Regions from separate parts of the Proteus sp. MB838 genome, predicted to be linked through region 3. Evidence: predicted binding sites of a transcription regulator. Region 3 holds the regulator's gene; each other region holds the start of a gene.
What was found. The regulator LexA, encoded in region 3, represses DNA repair genes until DNA is damaged. The targets are predictions, from matches to a motif close to TNCTGTATGTACATACAGNA.
Positions count from the first base shown of each region.

Region 1: uvrB (excinuclease ABC subunit UvrB) is a predicted target of LexA. The motif match lies at 2,229-2,248, and genes of this name have one in related genera.
Region 2: dinB (DNA polymerase IV) is a predicted target of LexA. The motif match lies at 1,385-1,404, and genes of this name have one in related genera.
Region 4: sulA (SOS-induced cell division inhibitor SulA) is a predicted target of LexA. The motif match lies at 3,714-3,733, and genes of this name have one in related genera.

Region 1 is NZ_BAABMO010000057.1:6,602-14,278, reverse strand. Features, by position in the region: gene ACYUCW_RS16780 (DUF1266 domain-containing protein) at 1-3, opposite strand, end outside; gene uvrB (excinuclease ABC subunit UvrB) at 188-2,197, opposite strand; gene bioD (dethiobiotin synthase) at 2,668-3,354, opposite strand; gene bioC (malonyl-ACP O-methyltransferase BioC) at 3,347-4,114, opposite strand; gene bioF (8-amino-7-oxononanoate synthase) at 4,089-5,252, opposite strand; gene bioB (biotin synthase BioB) at 5,252-6,289, opposite strand; gene bioA (adenosylmethionine--8-amino-7-oxononanoate transaminase) at 6,393-7,670, shown strand.
Region 2 is NZ_BAABMO010000015.1:35,785-43,461, reverse strand. Features, by position in the region: gene ACYUCW_RS08610 (CsbD family protein) at 10-222, opposite strand; gene ACYUCW_RS08605 (glycerophosphodiester phosphodiesterase family protein) at 316-1,188, opposite strand; gene dinB (DNA polymerase IV) at 1,424-2,479, shown strand; partial or broken gene ACYUCW_RS08595 (TonB-dependent siderophore receptor) at 2,556-4,719, opposite strand; gene ACYUCW_RS08590 (aminoacyl-histidine dipeptidase) at 4,969-6,426, opposite strand; gene gpt (xanthine phosphoribosyltransferase) at 6,780-7,241, shown strand; gene frsA (esterase FrsA) at 7,474-7,677, shown strand, end outside.
Region 3 is NZ_BAABMO010000059.1:1,175-8,851, reverse strand. Features, by position in the region: gene plsB (glycerol-3-phosphate 1-O-acyltransferase PlsB) at 1-673, opposite strand, end outside; gene ACYUCW_RS16870 (diacylglycerol kinase) at 804-1,175, shown strand; gene lexA (transcriptional repressor LexA) at 1,303-1,914, shown strand; gene zur (zinc uptake transcriptional repressor Zur) at 2,107-2,637, opposite strand; gene ssb1 (single-stranded DNA-binding protein SSB1) at 2,979-3,503, opposite strand; gene uvrA (excinuclease ABC subunit UvrA) at 3,756-6,590, shown strand; gene ACYUCW_RS16845 (SLC5/6 family protein) at 7,243-7,677, shown strand, end outside.
Region 4 is NZ_BAABMO010000026.1:12,814-20,490, reverse strand. Features, by position in the region: gene ACYUCW_RS12190 (AAA family ATPase) at 1-706, opposite strand, end outside; gene matP (macrodomain Ter protein MatP) at 1,071-1,538, shown strand; gene ompA (porin OmpA) at 1,703-2,791, opposite strand; gene sulA (SOS-induced cell division inhibitor SulA) at 3,140-3,694, opposite strand; gene ACYUCW_RS12170 (TfoX/Sxy family DNA transformation protein) at 3,921-4,535, shown strand; gene yccS (YccS family putative transporter) at 4,665-6,839, opposite strand; gene helD (DNA helicase IV) at 6,955-7,677, shown strand, end outside.

The DNA.
Region 1 (7,677 bases), on a different contig from region 3:
CATTCACTATCCTTAATGTCTTTTTTATCTTTGTAAATCATTGACTGTTTGTTAGTTGTAATATTTAAACAGTTGATTGCCAGGAAGGGAATAACAAAATAGATAATAATTGACAAAGAGAGAACAAAAAAAGAGCGCTATAAAAGCTATAACGCCCTTTGTAAGCCTATCTACTTACATTTTCTTATTAAGAATTAGCAATAAATTGCGCACGCAAAGTTTGTAATTTATCCCGTGTTTGAGCCGCTTTTTCAAATTCAAGATCTTTAGCATGTTGATACATTTCCGTTTCTAAGCGCTGAATTTCTTTTTCTAATTCAGCCGTAGAAAGTAATGGATAATCTTCATGAGTATCAACCGCTTTATGTCCTTTCTTATTACGGCCTTGAGTCGGTTGACCAATCTTAAGAATATCACCAATTTTCTTATTCAAGCCTTTTGGCACAATGCCATGTTCAAGGTTAAATTGTTGCTGTTTTTCCCGACGACGTTCTGTCTCACCAATGGCTTTCGCCATAGAATCTGTTATTTTATCGCCATATAAAATAGCTTTACCTTCAAGGTTACGAGCAGCACGACCAATCGTCTGAATAAGCGAACGTTCTGAACGTAAGAATCCCTCTTTATCTGCATCTAAAATCGCCACAAGAGAGACTTCGGGCATATCTAACCCTTCACGAAGTAAGTTTATCCCCACCAGCACATCAAATTCACCTAGACGTAAATCTCGGATAATTTCAACCCGCTCGACGGTATCAATATCTGAGTGCAAATAACGTACCCGTTCACCATGCTCTTCAAGATATTCGGTCAAATCCTCTGCCATACGTTTTGTTAATGTTGTCACTAATACACGTTCATTTTTAGCTGCTCGTATACGTATTTCTGATAATAAATCATCAACCTGTGTGGCAACAGGGCGAACTTCAACCACCGGATCAAGTAAACCTGTAGGTCTAACCACTTGTTCTACAATGTCATTACCTGATTTTTCTAGCTCATATTTTCCCGGTGTTGCTGAGACATAAATGGTTTGTGGTGCTAATGCTTCAAACTCTTCAAAACGCAATGGACGGTTATCCAATGCAGAAGGCAACCGGAAGCCATATTCCACTAACGTCTCTTTACGTGAGCGGTCGCCTTTATACATGCCGCCAATTTGCGGAATAGTAACGTGTGATTCGTCAATCACTAATAACCCATCAGCAGGCAAATAATCAAATAGCGTTGGTGGTGGCTCACCAGGCCCACGACCAGAAAGATAGCGAGAGTAGTTTTCAATACCTGAGCAATACCCCAATTCATTCATCATTTCTAAATCAAATTGAGTGCGCTGGGTAACTCGCTGCTCTTCAACCAATTTATCATTGGCTAATAGCACCTTACGTCTTTCAGCTAGCTCCTGTTTGATTTTTTCCATCGCATCCAGAATACGTTCGCGCGGCGTAACATAGTGGGTTTTAGGATAGACGGTGAAACGTGGCACATTGTAATGAATTTGTCCTGTGAGAGGATCAAATAGCGATAAACGCTCAACCTCTTCATCAAATAATTCAACACGTAAAGCGTAGTCATCAGATTCAGCAGGAAAGATATCGATCACTTCACCACGGACTCGGAAAGTACCGCGCTGAAAAGCCTGATCATTGCGGGTATATTGCAAATCAGCAAGTCGGCGTAAAATCGCACGTTGGTCAATAATCATGCCATTGCTTAAATGTAGCATCATTTTTAAATAGCTATCCGGATCACCCAAACCATAAATAGCTGAAACTGAAGAGACCACAATAACGTCTTTACGCTCTAAGAGTGCCTTTGTAGCCGATAGACGCATTTGTTCGATATGTTCGTTAACAGAGGCGTCTTTTTCAATAAAGGTATCGGAGCTTGGCACATAGGCTTCAGGTTGATAGTAGTCATAATAAGAGACAAAGTATTCCACCGCATTTTCAGGGAAAAACTCTTTCATTTCACTATAAAGCTGTGCAGCTAGCGTTTTGTTTGGCGCTAATACCATAGTAGGACGATTTAGGTTAGCTATCACATTGGCAATAGTGAAGGTTTTACCTGATCCGGTTACCCCTAATAAGGTTTGGTGAGCAAGTCCATCTTCTAACCCTTCACATAATGAAGCGATAGCAGTAGGTTGATCACCACCGGGTTTAAATTCTGAATGCAGTTTAAAAACTTTGCTCATATTCTTATCTCCTCGCAGACACTCCTTATGATACTGGATAAAAATCCAGCTTCAATCTCTATCTTACAAAAAATAATCTGAATAACGGATTTAAGTTATCCCCAGATTTTAATCAAAAAGTTTTTTAAAAAATCAACCCCTTATTTTAGGGATAAATCACTGAGAGTAAGTTGACGCTTTCGCACTATTGATTTTATTTAACTTATTAATAATAAACAATAAAAAATAAAAGTTGAGAATAACACCAATCTTTAGCAATGCCTTGTATTCTCTATATTTGGCGTATTTTTATTATGGTAATACACAAGGTTATCCACAGGAATAGTGGATAACTGAACAAAGTGCTTATACCACGGTAGGTTACAGCTTTTTTTCTTATTAAAAATAACCCTAATATTTAGCAAAAAAATAATTTTTTTATTTTTTTATACATGAAAATAAGCTGTTAAAATTGACTCAATGATGATGTATCAATGTGATTTGAGATAAGAGAGATCAAAATAAGAGGTAAAATTATGTTGTTTAACGTCTTGTGTTAAATAAGGAATTTTACCTAAAAGTGGTGCTTTAATATGCGTCATTAAAGTAGCTAAATACTGCTGTTGATACCGTCCGGCAGGCTCTACTTCATTTGCTACCCAGCCCGCTAAAGTCAACCCTGATTGCCAAATAGCTTGTTGCGTTAATAATGCATGATTAATACAACCTAATTTAATACCCACCGTTAAAATAACGGGTAATTTTTCTTCAATCACCCAATCTGCAAAGAATTGGTTTGCTGATAGTGGCGTAAACCATCCCCCAGCACCTTCAACTAATACCCAATCTGCGCGTTGTTGCAGATAAGATAACCCCTTGGACATAACCTGAAAATCAATAGGTTGTTTTGTCTCTTCGCTCACAATATGAGGTGATGTGGGGGTTTCAAAGCAATAGGGATTCACTTGCTGATAAGCCAAAGGGACGCTACTAAACTGTTGTAACGTTAATGCATCACTATTACGTAAACCTTCAGGTAACCATTCGCTGCCAGATGCAACAGGTTTATAACCCGCCGTTTGATATCCTTGTTGTGTAGCGCATTGTAATAATGCACTACTTACGACGGTTTTACCGACTTCGGTATCTGTTCCTGTTAAAAACCATGTTTTAGCCATGAGAAATCTTTCCTATAACGAGTTCATAAGTAAGTAAATATTTACCAGAGTCTGTTTTGCGCCAAACTTGCTCTAATTGACGCAGTTTTTGGCGTGTCATTAATCCTTTTGGCCGTTCTCCTTGCACAAAATTCGCGCCTACCCCTTTTAATGAGGTAAAAAGCTCAGGCAATGATGCATATTGTTCTGTCACCTTTTCAGTCACAAATTGATATTGAAAACCACTACAGGCTTGTTCAATCTGTTGGTAAGAGAGGAACGGGTTAACATGTTGGTGGTTATCAAGAAACTGCCAAGCGTCTCGTACCTCTTGTAACGTTGATGTTGCTAACGTAGAAAAATAGAGCGCCCCTTGTGGATTGACGACACTCATTAAGCTATTTACCGCAATGGCAAGATCATCACACCACTGCATAGCTAAATTGCTAAAAACGATATCTATGCTGTGGGGGGTGATCGCACAGTGCTCAATATCACTTTGTAAATAACAATTAGCCCGTTGTTGTTGTCTCGCCACTTGTAACATGGCATGAGATAAATCAAGTGCGATAACAAACCGTCCTTGTTGTCGCCATTTTTGACTGAAATACCCAGTGCCACACCCCGCATCTAGCACCCTATCCCCAGCTTGGTGGCGAGCTAAATACATCAATTTATCACCACTATAACGTTGAATAGAGGCATGATGATCATAATGGCTAGCCGCTTTACTAAAACACTGGGCTATCTGCTGTTTATCTGTTTTGATTGAAGAAACCATGAAGAAGCTCGATTAACATCGCAATGTCGGAAATTTGGTGACGAGTCGTTAAAGTAATGCGTAAACGTGCGCTGTGAGGGGGGACGGTCGGTGGAAAGATCGCTTTTACCCAGAAACCTTCACGTTGTAAATAGTCTGAAAGTTGTTGACAGCGTAGTTCATCACCAATAATTAACGGTTGAATGGCTGTTTGTGAAGGTAATAATGTGACTGGAAGTGATGAGACACCTTGACGGAAAAAGCTAATAAGTTGTTGAAGATATTCTCGTCCTTCATCATCTTGTTTAATAACCTTTAACGCTGCATGTAAAGCAACGGCTTGTGCAGGGGGCATTGAGGTACTATAAATTAAGTGACGTGAATATTGTTCGAAAAACTCAGCAGTCACCTTATTACACAGTACAGCTGCACCACTAATGCCAAAGGCTTTACCAAAAGTCGCTATTAATAACTCAGGTTTAATCCCTGCTTCATGGCAACTCCCTTTACCTTCTTTACCTAACACGCCAATACCATGCGCATCATCAACCATTAACCACGCCTGATGCTGTTGACTTATTTCTGCCATAGCCGCTAATGGCGCTTTATCACCATCCATGCTAAAAACCCCTTCTGTCACGACTAAGCTTTTATTCGCAGAGGTTTTATGAAGCCGCTGAGATAGAGATGGCGCAGAATTATGCAAAAAGCGCCATAAACTCGCCGGTGATAAGATAGCCGCTTCCATTAATGAAGCATGACAAAGTTTATCGGCAATGATGGCATCTTCTTTTTCAAGTAATGTCGCAATAACACCTTGATTAGCACTATAGCCTGAAGAAAATAATAGCGCATGATCGTACCCTAACCAGTCAGCGAGTTGTTGCTCTAACTGCTGATGGGCCTGTGTAAAACCGGTAATATGACCCGATCCCCCACTCCCTATACCATATTCATTCGCACCACGTTGCCATGCTTGAATAACATCAGGATGTTGGCTTATCCCTAAATAATCGTTACCAGAAAAATTAACATATTTATCACCAGACAGTGTGGTTAAATAGCGTCCATTACTATGCTGGATCACCTGTCTTTTTCGCCATAATGGCGTATTTCTACGCTCATTAAGTCGCTTATCTAGATAGTTTTGCCAACTCATTACAGTGCCGCGTTATAAAATTGTTCGGTGTCTTTTTCAGCAACAGCTTGTAGCAACACGTCTTCTTGTTGCTGATCGCCCATTGAGACAGATAATCTTTCAGGATTTAAACCAAGCTTACGGAATAATTGGTGATCTTTATCTTCAGTGGGATTCGTGGTCGTTAATAATTTACAACCATAAAAAATGGAGTTTGCGCCAGCCATAAAACAGAATGCTTGCGTTTGTTCACTCATTTGTTCACGCCCTGCTGAAAGTCGCACATAAGAGCGAGGCATCATAATACGAGCAACAGCAATAGTCCGAATAAAATCAAAGGGATCGACATCTTCATTATCAGCCAGTGGCGTACCTTTAATTTTGGCTAACATATTGATAGGTACACTTTCCGGCGGTTGCGGTAAGTTAGCTAATTGCACTAACATAGCGGCTCTATCTTTGACCTCTTCCCCTAAACCTAAAATGCCTCCAGAGCACACTTTAATGCCAGCATTACGTACTTTATCTAAGGTATCTAAACGGTCTTGATATGTCCGGGTGGTAATAATGCTGCCGTAAAACTCAGGTGATGTATCAAGATTATGGTTATAAAAATCCAGTCCGGCTTGTGCTAAGCGTGAGGCTTGTGAATCATCAAGCTTACCCAATGTCATACAGGTTTCCATACCTAGCGCTTTCACTTCTTTGACCATCTGCTCAAGATAAGGCATATCACGCTCATGTGGATTACGCCAAGCCGCGCCCATACAAAAACGGGTTGAACCAGCTGCTTTTGCTTTTTTGGCTGATTCAATCACTTGTTGTACTTCCATTAAGCGCTCTTTTTCTAACCCTGTTTTATAGCGCGCACTTTGGGCACAATATTTACAATCTTCAGGACAAGCGCCTGTTTTTATCGACAGTAAGGTGCTGACTTGAATTTGTGAAGGATCAAAATGTTGACGATGCACTTGTTGCGCTTGAAAAACCAAATCTAAAAATGGCATATCAAACAGTGCCCTAGCTTCTTTTAATGTCCAACGTTTTAACGTACTCACAATACATTCTCCTGTTCAAAAGTGATTGCCAGTTTAAATAATAGGGTTATCATGTCAACTAAAATTGATCACGCTAGGTTTACATGATTAACTGGAAAGTAAAATGACACCCGATGATATTGCTTTTGATTTACGCCATATTTGGCACCCTTATACCTCGATGAGTAACCCATTACCGGCTTATCCACTCGTAAGTGCAAAAGGGGTTGAACTCACTTTAGCGAATGGCAAACAATTAATTGATGGTATGTCTTCATGGTGGGCTGCGATCCACGGCTATAACCACCCTGAACTCAATACGGCGGTAACAGAACAACTAGCAGCAATGTCCCATGTGATGTTTGGCGGTATCACCCATCCCCCAGCGGTTGCTCTATGTCGAAAACTATTGGCTATCACTCCCGCACCACTAGAGTGTATTTTCCTCGCTGATTCAGGCTCTGTAGCGGTTGAAGTGGCGATAAAAATGGCATTGCAATATTGGCAGGCAAAAGGTGAAAAACGCCAGCGCATTGTGGCATTAAAACGCGGTTATCATGGTGATACTTTTGGCGCGATGTCGGTGTGTGATCCTGACAATTCGATGCATAGTCTCTACAAAGGCTACCTGCCGAATCATCTGTTTGTCGAAGCGCCAAAAACCGGATTTTATCAACCGTGGGACGCTACTGATATAGACGCTTTACGCACCACATTAGCGCAACATCATCAACATATTGCCGCCGTGATGCTAGAGCCAATCGTCCAAGGAGCTGGTGGTATGCGCATATACCACCCAGAGTATTTAACACAAGCTCGAGCGTTATGTGATGAATTTAATGTGTTATTAATTGCCGATGAAATCGCCACTGGATTTGGCAGAACTGGTAAATTATTTGCTTGTGAACACGCGGGGATCTCCCCCGATATTATGTGTGTAGGTAAAGCATTAACAGGTGGTTATATGACGCTATCCGCCACGTTAACTACACGCCATATTGCCGATACTATCAGCCAAGGTGATGCAGGTTGCTTTATGCATGGCCCTACCTATATGGGGAATCCTCTTGCCTGTGCGGTGGCGAATGCTAGTTTATCACTATTAGAACAAGGTCACTGGGTTAATCAAGTCGCCCAAATTGAAGCTCAACTTAAAACCGAATTATTACCCTTAAAGCAAGCAAAAAGCGTTAAAGATGTGCGGGTACTTGGTGCTATTGGTGTCGTAGAAATGGTTGAGCCAGTCAATATGGCTAAACTACAGAAATACTTTGTCGATGAAGGGGTTTGGATACGACCTTTTGGTCAACTGATTTATATTATGCCTCCTTATATTATATCACCTGAAAAGCTCACTAAACTCACTCAAGCAATTGAGAAAGCGGTTAATCTTACCAATTAATTATTTT
Region 2 (7,677 bases), on a different contig from region 3:
AAGTCGCTGCTACTTCCAAGGATAAGGGTTACTGCCTTCCCACTCTAATACTTCTTTTTTCGCTTCATCATAAGAATAACCATAATGCTCTTGGAGTTTCCCTATCAGTTGCTCTCTGGTTCCTTCAATAATATCCAGTTCATCATGGGTGAGTTTTCCCCATTTTTCTTTCACTTTTCCTTTAAATAAATTCCAGTCACCAGAAGCTTTATTATTTAACATCTTATTCCACCTAACTTATTTCTGTTTATTGACACTATTAAGTGTAGAAGAGAAATGTATTAAGGTAAAAAAGCGCCAATGTCGCAACGATGTTTACTCTTTTCTGAATGCTTTTATTTTAGCTGGAGAATCAACCATAACTGCATCAGCACCTAATTCTACTGCTTGCAAATAATCTTTCTCAGTATTGATACCGAATAAAACGATATGCGCATTACCCCCCGCACGAAAACAAGACATCGCATCTTTGTCCCAACTTAATACAGCCGCTGAACGAGCTTCACCTAAGGTATATTTTTCAACCACCTCAACTTTTCTGTGCAGTTCAAGGCCATACCAACGTGTGATATCAAGATTTTCTGGCAGTAAACAGATATGCCCCATAGTAATATTGGCTAAGATATCGCGGGTAACATCACGACTTTCAAAGCGTTGTACGTTATCAGGTAACGCATCTAAAAAAGCACTATTGGTAGAATAAACACGCGTTCTCTCTAACGCATTATGTTTGCTTAATACCGAAGCTAATGCTTTGCCTTGTATAACGGGATCGGCATCAGGTGATTTTAAGTCAATATAGAATTGTGTTTTAGGAAATTGAGTCAGAATATACTCCAATGTCGGGATAGTAACTCCTTTATTGCGATATGGAAATTGTTGTGCTTCCCCATATTTATATCCTGCATCCCATTGCGCCAATTCTTTGGCAGTAAAGGTTGAAATTGCCCCTTGCCCATTAGTGAGGCTTTTTAGATCACTTGGACGATAAAGAACAGGGACATTATCTTTAGACAGTTGAACGGTTATCCAAATTGCATCAGCTTGATTGCTTAGTGCTGTTTTGATAGCAATTTCGGTATTTTCAGGTGCATCCGCTGTGCCACCTCTGTGTGCAATAATTTTAGGAGAAGCCATAACAAATACTGAGTAAAAGAGGAATGAAATTGCAATAAATATTTTGATCATATAACTCTATTTCCTTGTTTTATATTTGATTTTCAAATAATTACGATAAAAATAAAAAGAGCAGAATAAGTTAAAAGTAATCTATCATTACTGTGTGACATTTCTATAAACAAACGTACTTAATTAAAATAATAATCACTAATATCACTTAAAATAGGTATAGATCAGGGAATAAAAATTGTAGTTAATGGTTATTTACTGTATATTTAAACAGTAAATAGCGTGAGGTGATTGTATGCGGAAAATTATTCATGTCGATATGGATTGTTTCTATGCTGCGATTGAAATGAGAGATAACCCTACATTAAAAGAGATCCCTATTGCAGTCGGTGGTAATGCTTCTCGTCGAGGTGTTATCTGTACTGCTAATTATCCTGCTCGCCGTTTTGGTGTCCGTAGTGCCATGTCAACGGCTACGGCATTAAAATTATGCCCTCATTTAAAAGTATTGCCCGGTCGCATGGCATTATATAAAGAGACTTCAGCTAAAATTCGTCAAATATTTGCCCGTTATACAGATTTAATAGAGCCGCTTTCATTAGATGAAGCTTATCTTGATGTCTCTGATAGCAAACACTGTCACGGCTCTGCCACATTGATAGCGCAACAGATCCGCCAGCAAATTTTTGCTGAACTTAACCTCACGGCTTCCGCCGGTATTGCGCCGATTAAGTTTCTCGCCAAAATAGCATCTGATTTAAATAAACCGAATGGACAATATGTGATCACCCCTGAACAGATGGATGACTTTATTTTAAAATTACCATTAAATAAAATTCCGGGAGTAGGAAAAGTCACCTTTGCTCGATTACAAGAGATGGGATTAGAAACCTGTGCTGATGTTCGTGGTACGGATGTTATTTCCTTAGTGAGAAATCTAGGTAAATTTGGGCAAAGCTTATGGGAGCGTAGCCATGGTATTGATGAGCGATTAATCAATCCTGAACGTTTAAGAAAATCTGTTGGTGTTGAGCGCACACTGGCTGAAGATATTGATTCATGGGATGAGTGTTTAGCATTGCTTGATGGATTATATGATGAATTAGAAAAACGATTAAGCCGAGTGAAACCTGATCTTAGAATTGCGAGACAAGGGGTTAAATTAAAATTTGATGATTTCCAGTTAACCACCCAAGAGCATTCTCATCCTATTTTAGAAAAAACGGATTTAATTGATATTGCTTATCAGGCATGGCATGAACGTCGAAATGGCAGGGGAGTAAGATTAGTCGGTTTTCATGTCACGTTGCAAGATCCACAAATGGAACGACAACTTCTTTTAGCATTATAAGTATTAAAAAACCATAGCGAGCATCAAGGCGCACTATGGTTAATGTATTTAAATATACTTTTTAATTAATAGATGATCACCAGCGGTAATTTATCGTTGCTGTCATGGTTCTGCCAATGCCATAAAAACAGGCAGTTTCACCCGCACAAGAGGCAACATAGTGTTTGTTGGCAATATTATTCATATTTAGTTGAACTTCAGCCCCTTTTAAAGAGGAGGATAACTCGCCTAAAGAATAACCTACCATGGCATCATACAAAGTGACTGCAGGTACACTAATCGTATTTTTAGTGTCACCTTGAGATACACCGATATATCTCACACCAAAGCCCGCTTTAGCACCATTAAATAGCCCTGATGTTTCATCATACTGCCCCCAAAATGATGCCATATGTTTAGGAACCCGTGGTAATTCTTTTCCTTGTGTACCTGCGGTGATGGTTTTTCTCACTTCAGTATCGGTATAAGCATAGCTACTAATAAATGATATATTTTCAGTTAATTGGCTATTAATTTGCGCTTCAATACCACGGCTTCTAATTTCTCCCACTGGCTCAAAATAGGCTTTTTCGGCGTTATAGTTAGTCACATTACGTTGTTGTAATTGGTAAATGGAGAGTGTTGCTAATGTCTGTTCATTTGGGGTGAGGTATTTTATTCCTGCTTCTAATTGACGTCCTTCACTTGGCTCAAATGGTGCACTACCCGGAGCTCTTCGTGTCTGTAAATTAGGTTCAAAAGAGGTGCTATAACTAATATAAGGTGAAATACCATTATCAAAGGCATAGAGTAGACCCACTCGACCGGTTAGCTTCTGGTCGTCTTGTTGGTCTTTGCTGCTTTTGATGTGATCATAGGTACGAACTTGCGCCCAATCTTGGCGTAATCCCCCTAATAAGATCCAGTTTTTCCATTGGATCTGATCTTGCAAATAGATCCCTAACTGGTCGTGTTTTTGTAATTGATTTGTCACCGGTTTTTGTAAACTGATATCAATAGGATAATGATAATTAGGATTTCGCCAATCCAGATCATATTCTGGGCCCATCGCTTGCAATAAATTGTCTTTATTTTTACTCCATTGATAATCCATACCTATAATTACTGTATGCGCTAATTTTTCAGTATCAAAATCAGCTTGTAGTCGAGTATCAATACCAAATGTATCTGTTTCTCGTTTTTCCTGTTGAGCTCGGCGTTCCAGAATATAAGGGTTATCTTTTCTTAATGAACCAAAAACAAGATATTTATATTTTTGTTTGATATGGCTATAACGGGCATTTTGGATCAATTTTAATCTATCATTAAATTCATGTTCAAATTCATAACCAACGCCATATTGTTGACGCCATGATTGGTGATAATCAGCATTATTTACATTGAAATCAAATGGAATGGTGCCTTCGGGTGTTTTTTTGACCGTACCATAAGCTGGCAAAAAATTACGGTATCCCGCTTCGGGCTCTTGTTGAATAAAACTTAATAACGTTAAACGTGTCTGCTCATTTGGCAAAAAAGTGATGGCAGGGGCAAGGGTAAATCGTTCTTCTTTATAGTCTTTAATTTGAGTATGTTGTGTTTTTGCTAATCCATTAAGGCGATAGAGAATACGATTATCATCACTTAATGAGCCTGCAAAATCAAAAGCTGTCTCTGCTAATTTATCATTTCCTACACGTGCTTGAATATGATTAATGGTTATTGAAGTGGGTCTTTTGCTGGTCATTGCCACAAGACCACCTGGATTTAATTGACCATATAGAACAGAAGACGGGCCACGGATCAGCTCAACTCTCTCTAATAGCCAAGGGTCAATAGCTCCTGTAGAAGATGAGGCTCCCATACCATAACTAAGTCCATCAAGAAAACGGGGGGGCATAGCTATATCCACGAATAAATATTTCATCATTTCGGTTTGAACTGCCGCGATATTCAGTGAATACGCCAGGTGTATACCGCAATGCTTGAGAGACTGAACTGACATCTTGCGCATCCATCTGGTCGCGTGTAATGACACTGATTGATTGTGGTGTCTTATCTATATCACTAAGTATTTTATTTGTTGATAGTGTTTTTGTTGCCACTAAACCTGAAATTGGTCCTTGCGGATCTTGTGAGGGGGATGCGGTAACAATGATTTTATCAGGTGAATTTTGTGTCATTGCGGCATGAATTTGTAACGATAACAGACTTAAGGGGAGAGCAAGTAATAGGTTGGTAGCAATAATTTTTTTAGACACTGTTGATCCCTTTAAATTTTTAATTTTTCTTTACCTAAAATGCGGTAATGGTGAAAATACCATTATGTAAATATTAATACTAATGATAATTATTATTATTCTATAAATTATTTTTATTAGTATTAATTTTTTATTACAAAATAGTATAAGAATTGGCTTTTATAAGGTGGGTTGGGAATAAGTTATAGGGAGATAAAATAACAAAAAACCCGCTTATTAAGCGGGTTTGATAACTGTTTTTAAGTAAAATTATTTAGCTGGGATCGCTTTTAAAATGGCAGTCAGTAATTGCCAGTATTGGCCTACACTCTTAATGTGTACTCGCTCATCCGGTGAGTGTGCACCGCGAATAGTTGGCCCAATAGAAACCATATCCATATCTGGATAAGGTTTTTTGAATAGACCGCACTCAAGACCTGCATGGATCACCATAATATTTGGCACTTTATCAAATAGTTGTTGATAAGTGTCACGTACTAAGTGCATAACCGGTGAATCCGCATCAGGTTTCCAGCCAGGATAACCACCTTTGGTTTCGATATCTGCTTGAGCAAGTTTGGCTAATGCTGTCAGCATGCTAACAACATAAGTTTTACCACTATCAATCAGAGAGCGAATTAAACATAGGATTTCTACTTTATCGTCAACAATACTCACTACACCGACGTTTAATGAGGTTTCAACCACACCTTCCACATCATCACTCATGCGGATAACACCATTTGGCATGGCATTAAGTAAATTGATAGTGCGAGATTGACAATCAGCAGTAAATACTGGTTTTTCGGTGCTAGTATCTGTTAATTCGATAGCTAGATTTTTTTCAGCAATGGCTAATTCACTTTTTAATAGCGCTTCAAATTCTGTGGTAATGCTATTTAATTGAGTCGCTTTATCCGCAGGAATAGCAAAAATAATATGCGCTTCACGAGGGATAGCATTACGCAGTGTACCACCATGGAAATCAATTAATTTTAGTGCTAATTCATCCGCATGTTCAGCAAGGAAACGCGCTAATAATTTGTTTGCATTACCTAAACCTAAATGAATATCACCACCAGAGTGGCCGCCATTTAGGCCTTTTAGTACCAGTTTTTTGACGATATGGTTTGCAGGAATAGCTTCATAAGTGAGGTCTACCGTGGTTTTAACATCAATACCACCGGCACAACCCATATAGATTTCGCCTTCTTCTTCTGAGTCTGTATTAATCAGAATATCTGCTTGTAACCAACCAGGCTGTAGTCCAAAAGCACCATCCATTCCAGTTTCTTCTGTCATGGTTAACAATACTTCTAAGGGGCCATGTTTAACAGTATCGTCAGCTAATACAGCAAGTGCAGAAGCCATACCAACACCATTATCTGCACCTAATGTGGTGCCTTTCGCTTTTACCCATTCACCATCAATATAAGGTTGGATAGGATCTTTGGTAAAGTCGTGTTCGGTATCGTTATTTTTTTGTGGCACCATATCTAAGTGCGCTTGTAAAACGACTGTTTTACGATCTTCCATACCTTTGGTGGCAGGTTTACGGATTAAAATATTTCCTACCGCATCGCGCTCTACAGATAAACCTTTTTCTGTCGCCCAAGCCATAATGTGGGACGCTAAGGCTTCTTCATGGTATGAAGGGTGTGGAATTGAACAAATTTTTGCAAAAATATCCCATAATGGTTGTGGGGATAGAGTAGATAGTTCAGACACGATGGATCTCCTCTAACAGCATCTGTGTTATGAATAGCCTACCGCTTTCTTAAGGGTTAGCTTTATTATTCTGAGCGTTATTCGCCAAATATAATTGAGAATATCACTTTCTTTTGATGAATGCGTCATTCTCTTACGTATCTATCTAATAATTTGGATTTCTGTGTTGGTGTTCGCTTTTTTATTGCGTATTTTTTAGACAAAAAAAACACATATCAGGAAAAATGAGGATTATCTCGACCATTTTTATGTTTTCTCTGGTTTTTGAACGCTCAAATCACTATAATCTCGCGCAACCTTTTTTTTCGCAAAAAAGCTTCTCTCGAATTTCAAGTAGCTAGGATCACAATATTATGAGCGAAAAATATGTTGTAACGTGGGATATGTTGCAAATACATGCCCGTCAATTGGCACAACGTTTGTTACCAGTCGAACAATGGACAGGCATTATTGCCGTCAGTCGTGGTGGATTAGTTCCTGCCGCATTACTTGCTCGTGAATTGGGTATCCGCCATGTGGATACTGTCTGTATTTCTAGCTATGATCATGACCATCAACGTGACCTCAAAATCTTAAAAAAAGCAGAAGGTGATGGTGAAGGTTTTATCGTTGTTGACGATTTAGTTGATACAGGAGGCACCGCAAAAGTTATCCGTGAAATGTATCCGAAAGCACATTTTGTCACTATCTTTGCTAAGCCAGAAGGGCGTCCGTTAGTTGATGATTTTGTGGTTGATATTCCACAAAATACCTGGATTGAACAACCTTGGGATATGGGCGTTATGTTTGTTCCCCCTGTTTGTGATAAAAAATAATTTATCTTAATCAATTAATTCAAATATATTGATAAAATCCTCGTTTATTGAACTGACCCCAGTTCCTATGCGAGGATTTTTTATATCGGCTTTATTTTTGATGACCTTACGCTTTTCCTACCTCTTCGTGCTGATGTTGATCTGCTATTCCACTGTAGAAGTGAAATCCATGTTATGATGTGAGCAGAATTTTGAGCCTCATTATACGATACACACTGATTTGAAGAGTGATATGGCAAATAATACAAATCTTTCTGAAACGTTATTTAAACCTCGTGCTAAACATGCGGAAACCTCAACGTTAATACAGTACACACACCCTAAATCTAATATTGATTCGTACTCTGTACTTAATGGGATGAGCCAGCAAAATTGGTATCGCACAATTCAACGTCTACAGTGGATCTGGCGAGGTATTTCCCCCATAGAGATCGAA
Region 3 (7,677 bases):
ATGCCAATAGTTTATTGAAGAGATCTTGGCGTGCAGGCAGTTTTGGGCCAACTGCTGCTAAACGCTGACGTGAAAAGTGAATACGCGCCACACGCGCAAGTTTTCGAGCAATGCTGGTATCGGTTCCATGTTCATTAGCCATTTGGCGCATGGATACGGTCGGCGAGAAACGGACAAAACTATCTCGACCTAGCCAGAGGATGGCAATAAATTTTTGGATCCCATTTAATAAGCGCAAATGGGGGACACCATTATGACCTTCTCGACCCGGTGAGCGACCGAACATCACTGAAGCAGGTAACATTTCAATATCAAGATGCGGATTGTTACGATGAGCATCAAGATAAGCATGGAATGTTTTCACTGAATCTTTACGCGGATCGGGAGAGTAGTAACGGAATACTCTAGGACCATCGTCAATAAAGACGTAGGCTGGCAGTTTGGTTCCGTTAATTTCTATGGGTTGCAGAGGATCTGGCAAGCCAAGAGATAAACATTGCTGACGTAATGTCAGTAAGTCTGCTTTAGAGTGATAAGGCAGAACATAAAGGAAAGATCGCGACGTATCTAAGCCTAACTCAGTGATAGGATCAGTCGGAACTCGTTTACTTTTTACCAACAATTTCAGTGGTAAATTCAATGTGTTATAATATAGTTTACGCCAAGCTGACATAAATAGTTGTAGCCTCTTATTAGCAATACTTCGAAAGCATAACAGAAAGTCTTTCGTAGATCTGTGGTGCTGTGACAATATTAATAGAGAAAAGTGGCAAAATAATCGTTTGTTTTCGATAGAGTTTATTATGGCTAATCAAAATAAAGGTCTTACCCGAATCATTAAAGCTGGTGGCTATTCATATCAGGGCTTACGCGCCGCTTGGATCAATGAAGCCGCTTTTAGACAAGAAGCTATTGTGACCTTAATAGCAATTATCCTTGCATTTTTTATCGATGTCAGTGTTCTAGAGCGCATTTTATTGATTGGTTCAGTCGTCCTTGTCGTCATTTTAGAACTGGTCAATAGTGCTATAGAAGCTGTCGTCGATCGCATTGGTACAGAACGTCATGAATTATCAGGACGAGCAAAGGATATGGGATCAGCTGCCGTTCTCGTCGCTATTATATTGGGATTATTTACTTGGGGAACCATTCTTTGGCATCATTTTTTTGCATAAAGTAAAAAAAATCGACAATTGTCGAAAAATAATGCAAAGATGCGTGTTTTATATGCATTTGTAGTTCCCAATCGGCATATACCTGTATATACTCACAGTCTGACTGTATAAACAAACAGGGGGCGGAATGAAAGCATTAACTGCAAGGCAGCAGCAGGTTTACGATTTGGTTCGTGATCACATTTCGCAAACGGGTATGCCACCAACACGGGCGGAAATCGCTTCCCAACTTGGTTTTCGCTCACCTAATGCGGCAGAAGAGCATTTAAAAGCACTTGCTCGCAAAGGCGTGATAGAAATTGTCTCTGGTGCATCTAGAGGTATCCGTTTGCTACTTGAAGAAGAGCCTGAAGGCTTACCATTAATTGGACGAGTTGCAGCCGGTGAACCACTTTTAGCGCAAGAGCATATCGAAAGCCATTATCAAGTTGATCCTATGCTTTTTAAACCGAGCGCAGATTTTTTACTGCGTGTTAATGGTATGTCGATGAAAGATATCGGTATTATGGATGGCGATCTACTTGCTGTGCATAAAACACAAGATGTCCATAATGGCCAAGTGATTGTCGCACGTATTGAAGATGAAGTAACCGTAAAACGATTTAAGAAAGTCGGTAGTAAGATAGAACTGCACGCAGAAAATCCAGAGTTTTCACCTATTATCGTTGATTTACGTGAGCAGAGCTTTACTGTGGAAGGATTAGCAGTAGGGGTTATCCGTAACGGCGAATGGCTGTAATTTGTATCTAAGTCATTCAATCAATACAAATTATTGTACCAGATGCGCCGAAACCTCGTCCTCCAGTTCATCAGGGCGGGGAGAACGTCAAAAAGATGCAGATGATGTGTAAAAACATAAAATCATCTGCATTTTCTCTTTTTAATTTATACAAAAAAACATATGTTCCGCTGACTTTTATCTTTTATCTGCTTAACGAGGCTTATAGTCACCGGTTTTTTTCTGCTTAAGATTATCATCCATACTATGATCATGGTGACAACCTTCCGGATGTGTACAGGCTTGGGCTTCATGGCACTGAGCGCACAGCCCATGAATTTCAATCACACTATGGCGTAAATGAAAGCCATTATCTTTAGCGAGCGTACTGATCGCCCCTTCAATTTTATGACTACTTTTTTCTGTGACTGATAAGCAACGATCACAAATTAACATCACCGATGTATGCTCAGCATCATCAAAATGATGACAAAGCACATAGCTATTGGTGGATTCTATTTTGTGAATAAAACCTTGTTCAAGTAGAAATTCCAATCCACGATATACGGTAGGTGGTTTAGCTTGAGGCTCTACTTGGCGTAATAAATCTAATAAATCATAAGCGCTGATTGCGGTAGGTTGTTGCATGATCAGACGCAATACTGCCAGACGTTGTGAAGTCAGGCGAACACCTCGTTTCTGGCAGATCTTTTCTGCCTGAGCGAGCAATTTCTCTTCATTCATAGGATAGGATGCTCTCAGACGTGATTAATTGCGATGATCTTACCATATTTTTTTTGAGCAAACCTTTGTGGAAAGTGGGATTTTGAGAAAATAACGCTATAAATTGTCATTATCAGTAAATCAAATCTAACCATGGTGGAAGGGGCTAATATTTATTCACAAGACTTACCTTAACGCCAATGATGAACGAGTAATAGCCAATGGGAAATAGACAAGGTGTGACAATATGATTGGCAAATGCGGGATAAGCATGAAACAAAGAAAAGCCCGTTAATGATATAACAGGCTTTAGCATTTGATGTTATATGACTTAGAAGATAAGGTAAGTTCTTAAGTAACCGTCAGAACGGAATATCGTCATCAAAGTCCATTGGTGGTTCATTACTTGGCGCTGGTGCCGCTGCTGGTTGTTGTGCTGGGCGAGATGGTGCGCCACCACTAAACTGTTGTGATGCTTGTGGTTGCTGAGGTTGACCCCAACCGCCTTGGCCTTGTGAAGGTGCATTATCTTGACCACCACGGCCACCTAACATCTGCATTGTGCCACCGATATTCACCACAACTTCAGTGCTGTAGCGATCTTGACCACTTTGATCTTGCCATTTACGTGTTTGTAATTGACCTTCAATATAAACTTGTGAACCTTTACGCAGATACTCGCCAGCAATTTCTGCTAGTTTGCCGAAAATGACCACACGGTGCCATTCGGTTTTCTCTTTCATTTCACCGGTTTGTTTGTCGCGCCAGCTTTCTGAAGTTGCTAGTGTCAGATTTGCCACTGCACCACCACTTGGCATATAACGGATTTCTGGATCCTGCCCTAAATTACCGATAAGAATAACTTTGTTAACGCCTCTGCTCGCCATGTGAGGTACTCCTGCGAAAGTAAATTTTTTGAAATCATAAGCGATGAAGTTTATCACGTAAGCTAAAATTTGAATATGATGAGTAATGAATTTCTCCATTGAGAACAGGATCGACATTTTGTTGTCTTAATATGGCAAATTTTCATTATCATTCAGTTTCAATATATATACTGTATATCCATTCAGCTAGTTTTGTGTCATAATTATCCGATTCTTTCTTTTTCGGCGACTCACTTAATCCGGGATATATTCATGGATAAAATCGAAGTACGGGGCGCTCGCACCCATAACCTAAAAAATATCAATTTGGTCATTCCCCGCGATAAACTTATTGTTATTACGGGACTTTCTGGCTCAGGTAAATCCTCTTTAGCCTTTGATACGCTTTATGCGGAAGGCCAACGGCGTTACGTTGAATCGCTTTCAGCTTATGCTCGTCAGTTTCTTTCCTTAATGGAAAAGCCTGATGTTGATCATATTGAAGGGTTATCGCCCGCTATTTCGATTGAGCAGAAATCGACATCACATAACCCACGCTCAACGGTCGGCACCATTACCGAGATCCACGATTACCTACGTCTATTATTTGCACGTGTGGGTGAACCGCGCTGTCCTGATCACGATATCCCTTTAGCGGCTCAAACGGTAAGCCAAATGGTGGATAATGTTTTAGCGCAACCTGAAGGTAAACGCTTAATGTTATTGGCGCCAATCGTAAAAGAGCGCAAAGGTGAGCATGTAAAATTACTCAATAATCTTGCTGCACAAGGCTATATTCGTGCTCGTATCGATGGTGAAGTGTGTGATTTATCAGATCCCCCTACCTTGGAGTTACAGAAAAAGCACACCATTGAAGTGGTCATTGATCGCTTTAAAGTTCGTGACGATCTGGCTCAACGTTTAGCAGAATCTTTTGAAACCGCATTAGAGCTTTCTGGCGGTACTGCTGTTATCTCTGATATGGACGATAGCAGTGCTGAAGATATCGTTTTTTCTGCAAACTTTGCCTGTCCTATTTGTGGTTATAGCATGAGTGAACTAGAGCCACGGTTATTCTCTTTTAATAACCCCGCAGGTGCGTGTCCTACTTGTGATGGTTTAGGGGTTCAACAATTTTTCGATCCTGATTTGGTGATCCAGAATCGAGAAATCTCTCTGGCCGGTGGTGCGATTAAAGGGTGGGATCGGCGCAATTTTTACTATTTCCAAATGTTGCGCTCATTAGGCGAGCACTATCATTTTGATGTTGAAGCCCCCTTTGACTCATTACCCGACAAGATCCAGAAAGTGATTTTATCCGGTTCAGGTAAAGAAAATATTGAATTTAAATACACCAATGATCGAGGGGATGTTGTGGTTCGCCATCATCCTTTTGAAGGGGTATTAAATAATATGGAGCGCCGTTATCGTGAAACAGAATCGAGTGCGGTGCGTGAAGAGTTAGCTAAATATATTAGCAATCGTCCTTGCGCCTCTTGTGGTGGTACTCGCTTACGTCGCGAAGCTCGCCATGTGTATGTTGAAAATACCACGTTACCTGAAATTGCGGATTACAGTATTGGTCATGCGATGAGCTTTTTCCAAAATCTAAAACTCAGTGGTCAGCGAGCGAAAATTGCCGAAAAAGTATTAAAAGAGATTGGTGACAGATTAAAATTCTTGGTCAATGTGGGATTAAATTACCTCACTCTTTCTCGTTCAGCGGAGACATTATCAGGCGGCGAAGCGCAGCGTATTCGCCTAGCAAGCCAAATTGGTGCTGGATTAGTTGGGGTAATGTATGTACTTGATGAGCCTTCAATTGGTTTGCATCAACGCGATAACGATCGCCTACTGGAAACGTTGATCCACTTGCGTGATTTAGGTAACACGGTGATCGTCGTTGAGCATGATGAAGACGCTATCCGTGCCGCTGATCATATTATTGATATTGGGCCGGGTGCTGGCGTTCATGGTGGTGAGATAGTCGCTCAGGGTACACTGGAAGATATTGTTAATAATCCCAACTCATTAACCGGTAAATTCTTAAGTGGCGAACGCCGTATTGCTATCCCTGAAAAGCGTGTTCCTGTTGATCGCGAAAAAATGCTCACTATTTTAGGGGCGAAAGGTAATAACCTAAAAAACGTTAATTTAAAAATACCTGTTGGTTTATTTACTTGTATTACTGGTGTATCTGGCTCGGGTAAATCAACCTTAATTAATGATACGTTATTCCCCATTGCTCAACGTCAATTAAATGGCGCCACTAATAGCGTGCCAGCACCTTATTTAGACGTTGAGGGATTAGAGCACTTTGATAAAGTGATTGATATTAACCAAAGTCCTATCGGTCGTACGCCACGTTCCAACCCTGCGACTTATACCGGAGTATTTACCCCGATCCGTGAACTTTTTGCTGGTGTACCAGAATCACGAACTCGCGGTTATACGCCGGGGCGCTTTAGTTTTAATGTGAAGGGGGGGCGTTGCGAAGCTTGCCAAGGCGATGGTGTATTAAAAGTTGAAATGCACTTTTTACCTGATGTGTATGTGCCTTGTGATCAGTGTAAAGGGCAACGTTATAATCGTGAAACCCTTGAGATTAAATATAAAGGGAAAAATATTCACGAAGCGCTAGATATGACAATCGAAGAAGCAAGAGAGTTTTTTGATGCGGTGCCTGCATTAGCGCGTAAGCTACAAACATTGATTGATGTGGGACTCTCTTATATTCGTTTAGGACAATCTGCCACTACGTTATCGGGTGGTGAAGCACAACGGGTTAAATTAGCCAAAGAGTTGTCAAAACGGGGTACAGGCCAAACCCTCTATATTTTGGATGAACCGACCACGGGTTTGCACTTTGCCGATATTGAGTTACTTCTTGATGTGCTCCATCAGTTGCGTGATCAGGGTAATACAATTGTGGTGATTGAGCATAACCTCGATGTGATCAAAACCGCTGACTGGATCGTTGATTTAGGGCCTGAAGGGGGCAGTGGAGGTGGTCAGATCTTGATATCCGGTACGCCAGAGCAAGTTGCTGACTTTGAAGGCTCCCACACGGCAAGGTTTTTGAAACCAATTTTAGAGCGCGGTTATTAATAGCACACGGTTTACGCACTTCTTGTCTAAACGCTACAAATTTTGTTTGTAGCGTTTTTCTTTATAAAAAGGAATTTGATATTTTATTAGAGAAATTAATTCTATTAGATAAAACTATTCTTTTTTCGTCAGTCACGCTGATAGCCGCTTTTTATATAATTAACACTCTTTTTATAAAAAAAAGAATAAATAGTTAATTCTGCTGTTTTATTACATTATTTTAACTAAATACGAGATAACAAAGCTAAATAGAAAGGATTATCATAGTATATCGTGATGCATAGCACAGTTTATTCATGGATTTGTTTCATTTGTTATACTTGACTATTATTGTATAACAATAGTGATATTTTGTTATATTTCAAAGTGTTATGTAAATCAAAAGGTTGCCGTAGGGGGAAGGTTATTATTTACTGTTCCCTTTGAACAGATAATCCTACTTTTCTCCTTGTGAGAGAATTATTTCCCAAAACGTTTTCAGCTATCACGATTTATAACAACTTTTTTCTCCGCAATATTTCCTATCATTTACCCATAATAAAAATACCTGCAAAAAGTAAGGCTATTAGGTCATCGCAAAGTTAGATAGTTCTTTTTACCCCCAAAATTCGTTTTGCTATTAACAATTACAATATAAAAAGTGAGTACTAATATGGAAACGGCTTCCTCAAAAACAGAGACAACAAGCTATCCCGCAACTAGTGCTGGCGCTCGCCGAGCAGGTATGACAGAAGAACAATGGCGTGCAGCAATTAAATTTGACGGCAATGATGTGGGCTGGGTTATCATGAGTATCGGTATGGCTATCGGTGCAGGGATTGTTTTTTTACCTGTACAGGTTGGCTTAATGGGATTGTGGGTTTTCTTACTTTCCTCCGTGATTGGTTACCCCGCAATGTACCTTTTCCAACGCCTATTTATTAATACGTTGGCTGAATCTCCTGAGTGTAAAGACTACCCAAGCGTTATCACCGGTTATCTCGGTAAAAACTGGGGTATTTTATTAGGTGCACTCTATTTTGTGATGTTAGTGATTTGGATGTTTGTCTATTCCACAGCTATCACGAATGACAGTGCTTCTTATCTA
Region 4 (7,677 bases), on a different contig from region 3:
TTTCATCTTCTAAATACATATCGTACTCATATTCGCCATATAGTGCCGTACTGCTAATATTAGGCTCCATAAACTCAAGCTCTTCTAAGCTTAGGCGATCGCCCACTAAAATAACACGCAAGTGAAGGGGCATGGCTTCAATAGGCAAAGGAAGGGCTTGATGGTCATTCCACACTAACCATTCAAAGCGTTGCTCTTCAACCATCTTTTTCAGTCGGAACCACATTAAGGGTTGTGCTAAGAGCGTTTTAATGGATAAGACTAAAATACCACCATTGACTTTATGCAACAGTCCTGGGTTAACGAGGAGCTTATCTTTATGATAATAAAATGAACCAAAAAGTTGTTCTGGCTCTATCCATTGGCAACAAGCAATAGATTCTGATGATGAAAATGAGCCTTCTACATTTTCTTGCCAATAAATTTGATTAGATTCAGCTTGATAGGCACCTACAACAGGATAAGTTTTTATCTCTGCTTGTTGTAATGTATCAGCGAGTGTTTCGAAATAAGCAGTAGAATCTTCTGCTTTTAACAGCATAAATTGGCCTGCTTCTGCATTATTTAGCCACTGTAAGCTTTCATACAAGCGAGGTTGAACCTCACGAAGTGAAGATGCAGGCAATTGCGATGCTGTTTGAAAGAAAGTCTGGTAGGAGGCGTAATCTGGGCGTAACGCCTGCCATTCTAATTCGTTGTTTTTCAAGGTTACCGTTTTTATTATTGAGTAGTGAACATGGAAGTTAACATAAAGCGTTAATAGCTGGTATCTATCCTGCAATAAGACAGCTATTGACAGTTATATTATGTCTATACTTTTGGCCGGGAATATACGTTGCCATTACTTTTGCTATAACCTATTAAATTGAATGTATTGTTTTATTATAGCGACGCACGATTCTATCACAACGTGGTTAGAAAACTATCCCTTCTGACATTTGGCAGTGGGAGGTAACAAAAGCTACTTATCTTTTTTGGTGATAATTTAAGCAAAAATATTCGGTTTAAGGCAGTTTTTTGGCAAAATTGTTGATATGCTAGTATATAGTTACGTTGTCACGGTGATTTGTATGAAATATCAACAGTTAGAAAATCTAGAATGTGGCTGGAAGTGGGCTTATTTGGTAAAAAAACATCGCGAAGGTGAATTAATCACCCGTTATGTTGAAAAGAGCGCCGCCGATGAAGTGGTTGAGCAACTATTACGTCTTGAGTCTCAACCATTAAAAGTCCTTGAATGGATCAATTTACATATGAACCCTGAGTTATCGAATAGAATGAAGCAAACTATTCGTGCTCGAAGAAAGCGTTATTTTAATGCTGAACATCAGCATACGCGTAAAAAATCTATCGATTTAACTTTTAAAGTTTGGCAACGCCTATCAGCACTATCTCAGCGCCGAGGTTTGACATTATCAGAAACGATTGTCCAGCTTATCGAAGATGCGGAGCGAAAAGAGCAATATGCACTAAAAGTACATAACCTAAAAGATGGCCTAATTGAGTTACTAGAACGAGACAAACAGAAAAAAGAGTAGATGACAATAGCATTGTTTATTATCGAGAGATCATCAGTATAGCGTTAACTTAAGAGGTATAGAGAATATCTCTGCTAATTATTTAAAGTCATCATCAAAAGAAAAACCCTGCCGAAGCAGGGTTTTTTTAGAATTCATTACAGTAGATGTCTCTACTATTTGAATTATTGACCAGGTTGAACAACAACTTCAGTTGTACCTTGGATTTCGATTTCTACACGACGGTCTGGCGCTAAGCAATCGATCAGAGCTGCACGAGCTTTGATGTTGTCACAAGTGTTGCCAGTTACTGGGTTTTCTTTACCACGACCTTCTGCAGAGATGCTGTTTGCAGGAATACCTTTAGATACCAGGTAATCAACTACAGATTGAGCACGTTTTTCTGACAGAGGCAGGTTGTAGTTTTGAGAACCGATACGGTCAGTGTAACCGATAACTACGACACGACCTTGAGTTGGGTCGATGTTAGCTAATTCGTTGTACAGACCATTCAGTGCTTCTTGACCTTCAGCTTTCAGAGAAGATTTGTTGTAGTTGAACAGAACGTCTGAACGCAGAGTAAAGGTTTTGTTCTCAACAACTGGAGCTGGAGCAACTACTGGAGCTGGCTCAACAACTGGAGCTGGAGTTTCTTGGTTGAAACGGTAAGCAACACCAACACTCAGCATACCATTGTCTGGACGAGCGTTCAGAGTACCTTTATCACCGATGTTGTTGATCCACTGATACTCAAGACGAGTAGCAATGTTAGGAGTGATCGCGTATTCAGTACCTAATGCGAATACTGGAGAAACGCCAGTATCATTTTCAGAGAAACGTTTTTGAGTTCCTGCTGAAGTTGCATTAATAGTTGCAGTTGAATCTGCACGCCATACCATACCACCTAAACGTGTATAAACGTCTAAGTCATCCATTACTGGATAGCTTAATTTAGTGGTTAATTGGATACCTTGAGCTTTGAATGCACCGTTGTTGTATGAACCTTTATAAGCCATACGACCTAACCAGTCATAACCCAGTTCAAAACCTAAGTATTGGTTGTACTGATAACCAGCAAATGCACCAGCACCAATTTGGTCTTTGTGTGTGCTACCGTTACCGATATTCACGCCGTCCCAATTGTTACCAGTACTTTGATACTGAGACCAACCTAATTTACCACCGGTATACCAAGTATTGTCTTTTGGAGCTGCTTGCGCTGCAGTTGCGAAAGCTGCCACTGCCACTGCTAATGCGATAGCTGTCTTTTTCATTTTACGCCTCGTTATCATCCAAGTTAGGCATTTGGCTTTAAGCCTTATTATTTGCCCTTGGTTAAATTATTGTTAGGAATTCGATGCTTTCATCAAATGATGATCCCCAAAAACGGGATTTAAAGCATAACCTTAACGATATAAAGTCTACAATGAACTTAAAAAGTTACAAGTATCCCTTTAAAATTCGACTTAAAATTTTAAAAAGATCGGCCGTTATTCACAATAAGAATTATTCTATATTTTTGTTAAATTTCTTGTAACCATATGATTTAAGTTACAATTGATTATGACTTATCTTAAATGATAATGTTGCGTTATGAGTATTAGGAAAACTCTTAAATTTCACTAATGGTAGTGATTTGAATGAATTTTTATCGAGTTTAAATGTCGTTTAGAGGAATTATTGTTTTCTATTTGGATATGATTACTGTTTTGTTGTCGCATGATAAAACCTAACGCTTTACCGATGCTGGCAGCGTATTCTAATCTTTTCATCTCTTCTGACGATATTTCTGGTAACCAACCCAATACTACACTGTAGTTTCCACTTAGTAGCGCTTTCTCCATTAATTCCACAGTATTAATTGAATCAACATGATTGAGTTGAATGATTTTATTCAGGGGTAAGCCGGTTTCTTTTAACCAACTACGATTTAATTTTTGTTGTGGACTTAACCACAGTAACCAACGTGATTCATGGCTATACTGTTTTAACAGAGGTAGTAAGATGTGGTTAATCATCAAGGGATTTTGGTAAAGCAGTTCACTTACCATGCCTTGTCTATTATCGGGCATTGTTGTTGTAATTGCATCGGAGGCCATAGAGAGAGGTAATACCTCAGTAGAGATCTCTTGGAAAAGGCCATTTTGTCTTGCCAAAGATGATGTTGAGAGTTTCATATTTACCTCGTTCAATATGTACTGTATGTATATACAGTATACCTGAGTTTCACTTAAATCAAGATCAATTTTTTGAAAGTTGCTCTCAAAATTTATGTAAATTCATATTTTTGAGCGGGTAACTATTGGCAAAAAAAGGACATTTATTTATTGTCTTAACCATCAAGAATACAGTCATATATTTGAATTTTAAGATAAAAAATATTTTTTGTGGTTTGGAGATCTGATGTCAATTTTACCTGAGCAAAGGAAGGCTCATTTATTATCGCGCGTAGCGGAATATGGAAAGTTAAGTAAGAAGTCTCAATTCGGCGGTTATAGCTTAATGGTTGATGAGGTTATCTTTGCGATTACTGCTGATAATGAATTTTATTTAAAAGGGAGTGGTTTTGTTGAAACACTCTATAAAGCAAACAACATGGATGCATACGTCTATCTAAAAAAAGGTATCCCCATTACATTGCGCTATTATCGTATTACGCAAGCAATATGGCGTAATAGCGCTAAGCTCAATCAATATATCGATTTTGCATATCACTATAGTACTCAGGAGTTTTTAGGGCAGCAAAAGCAGCCTCGTCGTATCAAAGATTTACCCAATTTGGGCATAGCATTAGAGAAAAAGCTGAATCAAGTTGGGATTAACCGTATCGAGGAATTACGTACGATCGGTGCGAAGGCATGTTATTTAAAACTGATTGCGCAACCTAAGCAAGGAAATAGCGACTTATTGCTTGCGTTAGCAGGTGCTATTGTTGGCTGTCATCGCTCTGTGTTACCTAGTCAATTAAAAATGGAATTGTTAAATTGGTATAAAGAGTTATCCGTTAAATCCTATTAAACTACAGTACTCGGACTTGAGTACATTAGAATGAACAGGAATAACGGAATAAGAGCAAACTTAAGCCAATAGAGTCTGTTATTTTCTCTAAGGTTCTAATAGAAATTAGAGAAAATAACTTTTTATCCATCAAGCTGTAGCTAATTTATCTTTATCGTTTTGCCATTCTGTTTGCTCAATTAGCTCAATGCAATTGACAATTTGTGGCAATAAATCCAGTAACAAGCGTATTTGCGTTAACACTAATTGAATACGGGCGTTATCTGAACTTGGTTGTGCATTAACACGTGCGATAAGTTGATCGTGAGATTGTATAAAATCATTATCTTGTGGTTTTTTACGTCTCAACGCTGAATCAATATAACAGACAGTATCATTAAGCAGGGTGAGTACTGCTTCATCTTCAATTTTGCAACGATGAACACCTAACGCTGAAATATAGCTCAGTAAAGTATGATTTAAACACAGTAATTTAAATGCTTCTTCTTGAGAGGTTTGAAAGCTTTTAGGCTCTGATGACATATTAGAAATTAAAGATGCTAACTCACCATCACTGCTATGTGCATTACGGCGTGCAATACGATAATTAACGCTATTATCTCTTCCTTGATAATACTGAATGAGGATCGCATCAAGATAGTAGCAGTTATTGGTCATGGTTTTTTGGATGAGCAATGGCAACTGACGGAACTTCCAATCCGGCCAAATAAAACTGACTGCGAACCAGGCAATGGCACATCCAATTAACGTATCAATGATCCGCGGTAGTGCGACATCATAGCCTTCACCTAATAAATTAAAACTCAATAAAACGAGTAGGGTAATAAACAAAGTGGCATGAGCGTATTGTACGGTTCGGAAAGCAAAAAAGAGCGTACCTGTCACAACAATAAGCACTAATTGACCTTCGATGGAAGGCACAAAATAGAGAATAGGGAAACCAATTAAAATACCAATAATAGTGCCACTGACCCGTAATGTTAATCGTCTACGTGTCGCATTATAGTTAGGCTGACAAACAAACAAACTGGTTAATAAAATCCAGTACCCTCGATGCAAATCAAAAAACTGGATGATCACATAACCTATACATAAGACAAGTGACATTCGTACTGCATGTCTAAATAGAGCTGATTTTGGTGTTAAGTGACCTTTTATTCTTAGCACGATATCTCGCCACCCAGTAAGCCCTTCATCAGATAACTGAGTTTCTTCTTTTTGGTCATGAGAGATTTGATATTGCTCTGTACTAATACTTTTTAATAAAGCATCGATGCCCTGTAAGTTTTGTAATAAATTATAGAGTGGCGCAATAATTTGTGGATCAGAAGTACTGTTTTTTACATTATTAAGTGCATTTTCTAAATGAGTGATTGCACGTTCAAAATGAGGATTATGTTGGTACTTTTTATGCCAAAGAATAGATTGAGCGACTTGTTCGCAGGCTCTTGCTTGCATTGACAGTAAGCGCTGAAAGCGGAAAAGGACATCACTGTGGCGTAATCTATCACTCAGTAATTGATATTGAATATGAGAAGAGCTGGCCCGTTCATGAATATCTTGAGCCACAAAGTAATAATGCAATGTGAAACGACTGCTACGCTGGCCCCTATCACCTTTTAAACGGCTTAGTAATGTTAGTTTAGTTTGGCTCATTGCCTCAATTAACTGATTATTAGCCAATGCCAAGTTATACAGTAATTGCTGTTGATCACCTTCAATATCGGGATCAAATAATGCGGCCTTGGCTTCTAGATAAGCGGAAAGCTGCTGATAATAACGCGTAAGGCTATCTTGAACGGGACGAATAGGGAAAAGTAGGTGACCAATTAAGGTAAGCAAATTATACCAAATCGCGCCTAAAAGGAGCCAAATAGGTTGTTCATGCCATTCTGGGAAAATCGGCATACCTAACATGGTATAAATAGCGATTAATAGCGCACCAAAGGCGATGGTAGCATAACGCTGACCCAAGGCGCCTAATAAAATAAACCCCCAAGTGGAGATAGCAAGACCACAAAAGAATAAAATAGGGTAAGGGTAGAGTAATCCGATAGATGTTGATGCTAATAAGAAACAACATAAGGTGATCACAAGGTTTCTTAAGCGGCCCACAAGCCTATCATCTAAGTCAGTTAATGCGGCTGCGACAACACCTAATGTAAGAGGTATAGTATATTTTGGTTCTTGTCCTAAAGCCCATGGAAATAAAGTCGTTCCCGTAAGTGCGATTATTATGCGAATATAATATAAAAAGTGGCTATTATAGATAAATCGGCGGGCGCCATTAAACAAATTGAACACAAAAAGCCCTTAAATAAACAAGATGGAGATAATTACCTCTTAGAATATAGGGTTTATTACAGATAAAAAAGAGTTTAACGACAGACTATTTGTTATTTATTGTAGGAATTACAGAATGGAACTGAAGTCAACCCCAATGGGACAACGTTTAGCTCAGCATCCTTATAACAGGGTAAAATTGTTAAATGCGGGTATTGAGGTCAGTGGTGAAAAGCATCAATATTTAATTCCTTTTAATGAATTGATCGACATTTTTTGTAAAAAAGGCATTGTGTGGGGAGAGTTAGAGTTTTTACTGCCCGACAATAAAGTGGTTCGTTTGCATGGAACGGACTGGGAAGAAACGCAACAATTTTACCGCTATCTTTATCAAACTTGGCAAATATGGAGCCAAGAGATGAGTGAGATAACGGCGCAAGTACTTGAAAAGCAACTCTCTTCTATCCAAGATATAATTCAAAGCGATAAATGGATAAAACAAAACCAGTTAGCCGGTATTCAACAGGCTATCCAAGAAAGTTTTTCTGCTATTCCTCTTCCTCTGGAACGACTTGCTCAATTTGATAACTGTAAGGTGCATTATCAACGCTGTTTACAGTGGTTACAGAAAGGTAAGGCATTAATTGTGCAAGAAAATGAGCAATGGATCACCCGTATGTTGACAGAGCATGCGGAGTTTTTTACTACCATTGAAACATCGCCTTTAAATGAATCGCAATGTAAAGCCGTTATCAACGGTGAAGATAATATATTGGTATTAGCGGGTGCTGGTAGTGGTAAAACGTCGGTACTAGTGGCAAGAGCGGGGTGGTTGTTACGTCGTAAACTAGCAACCTCT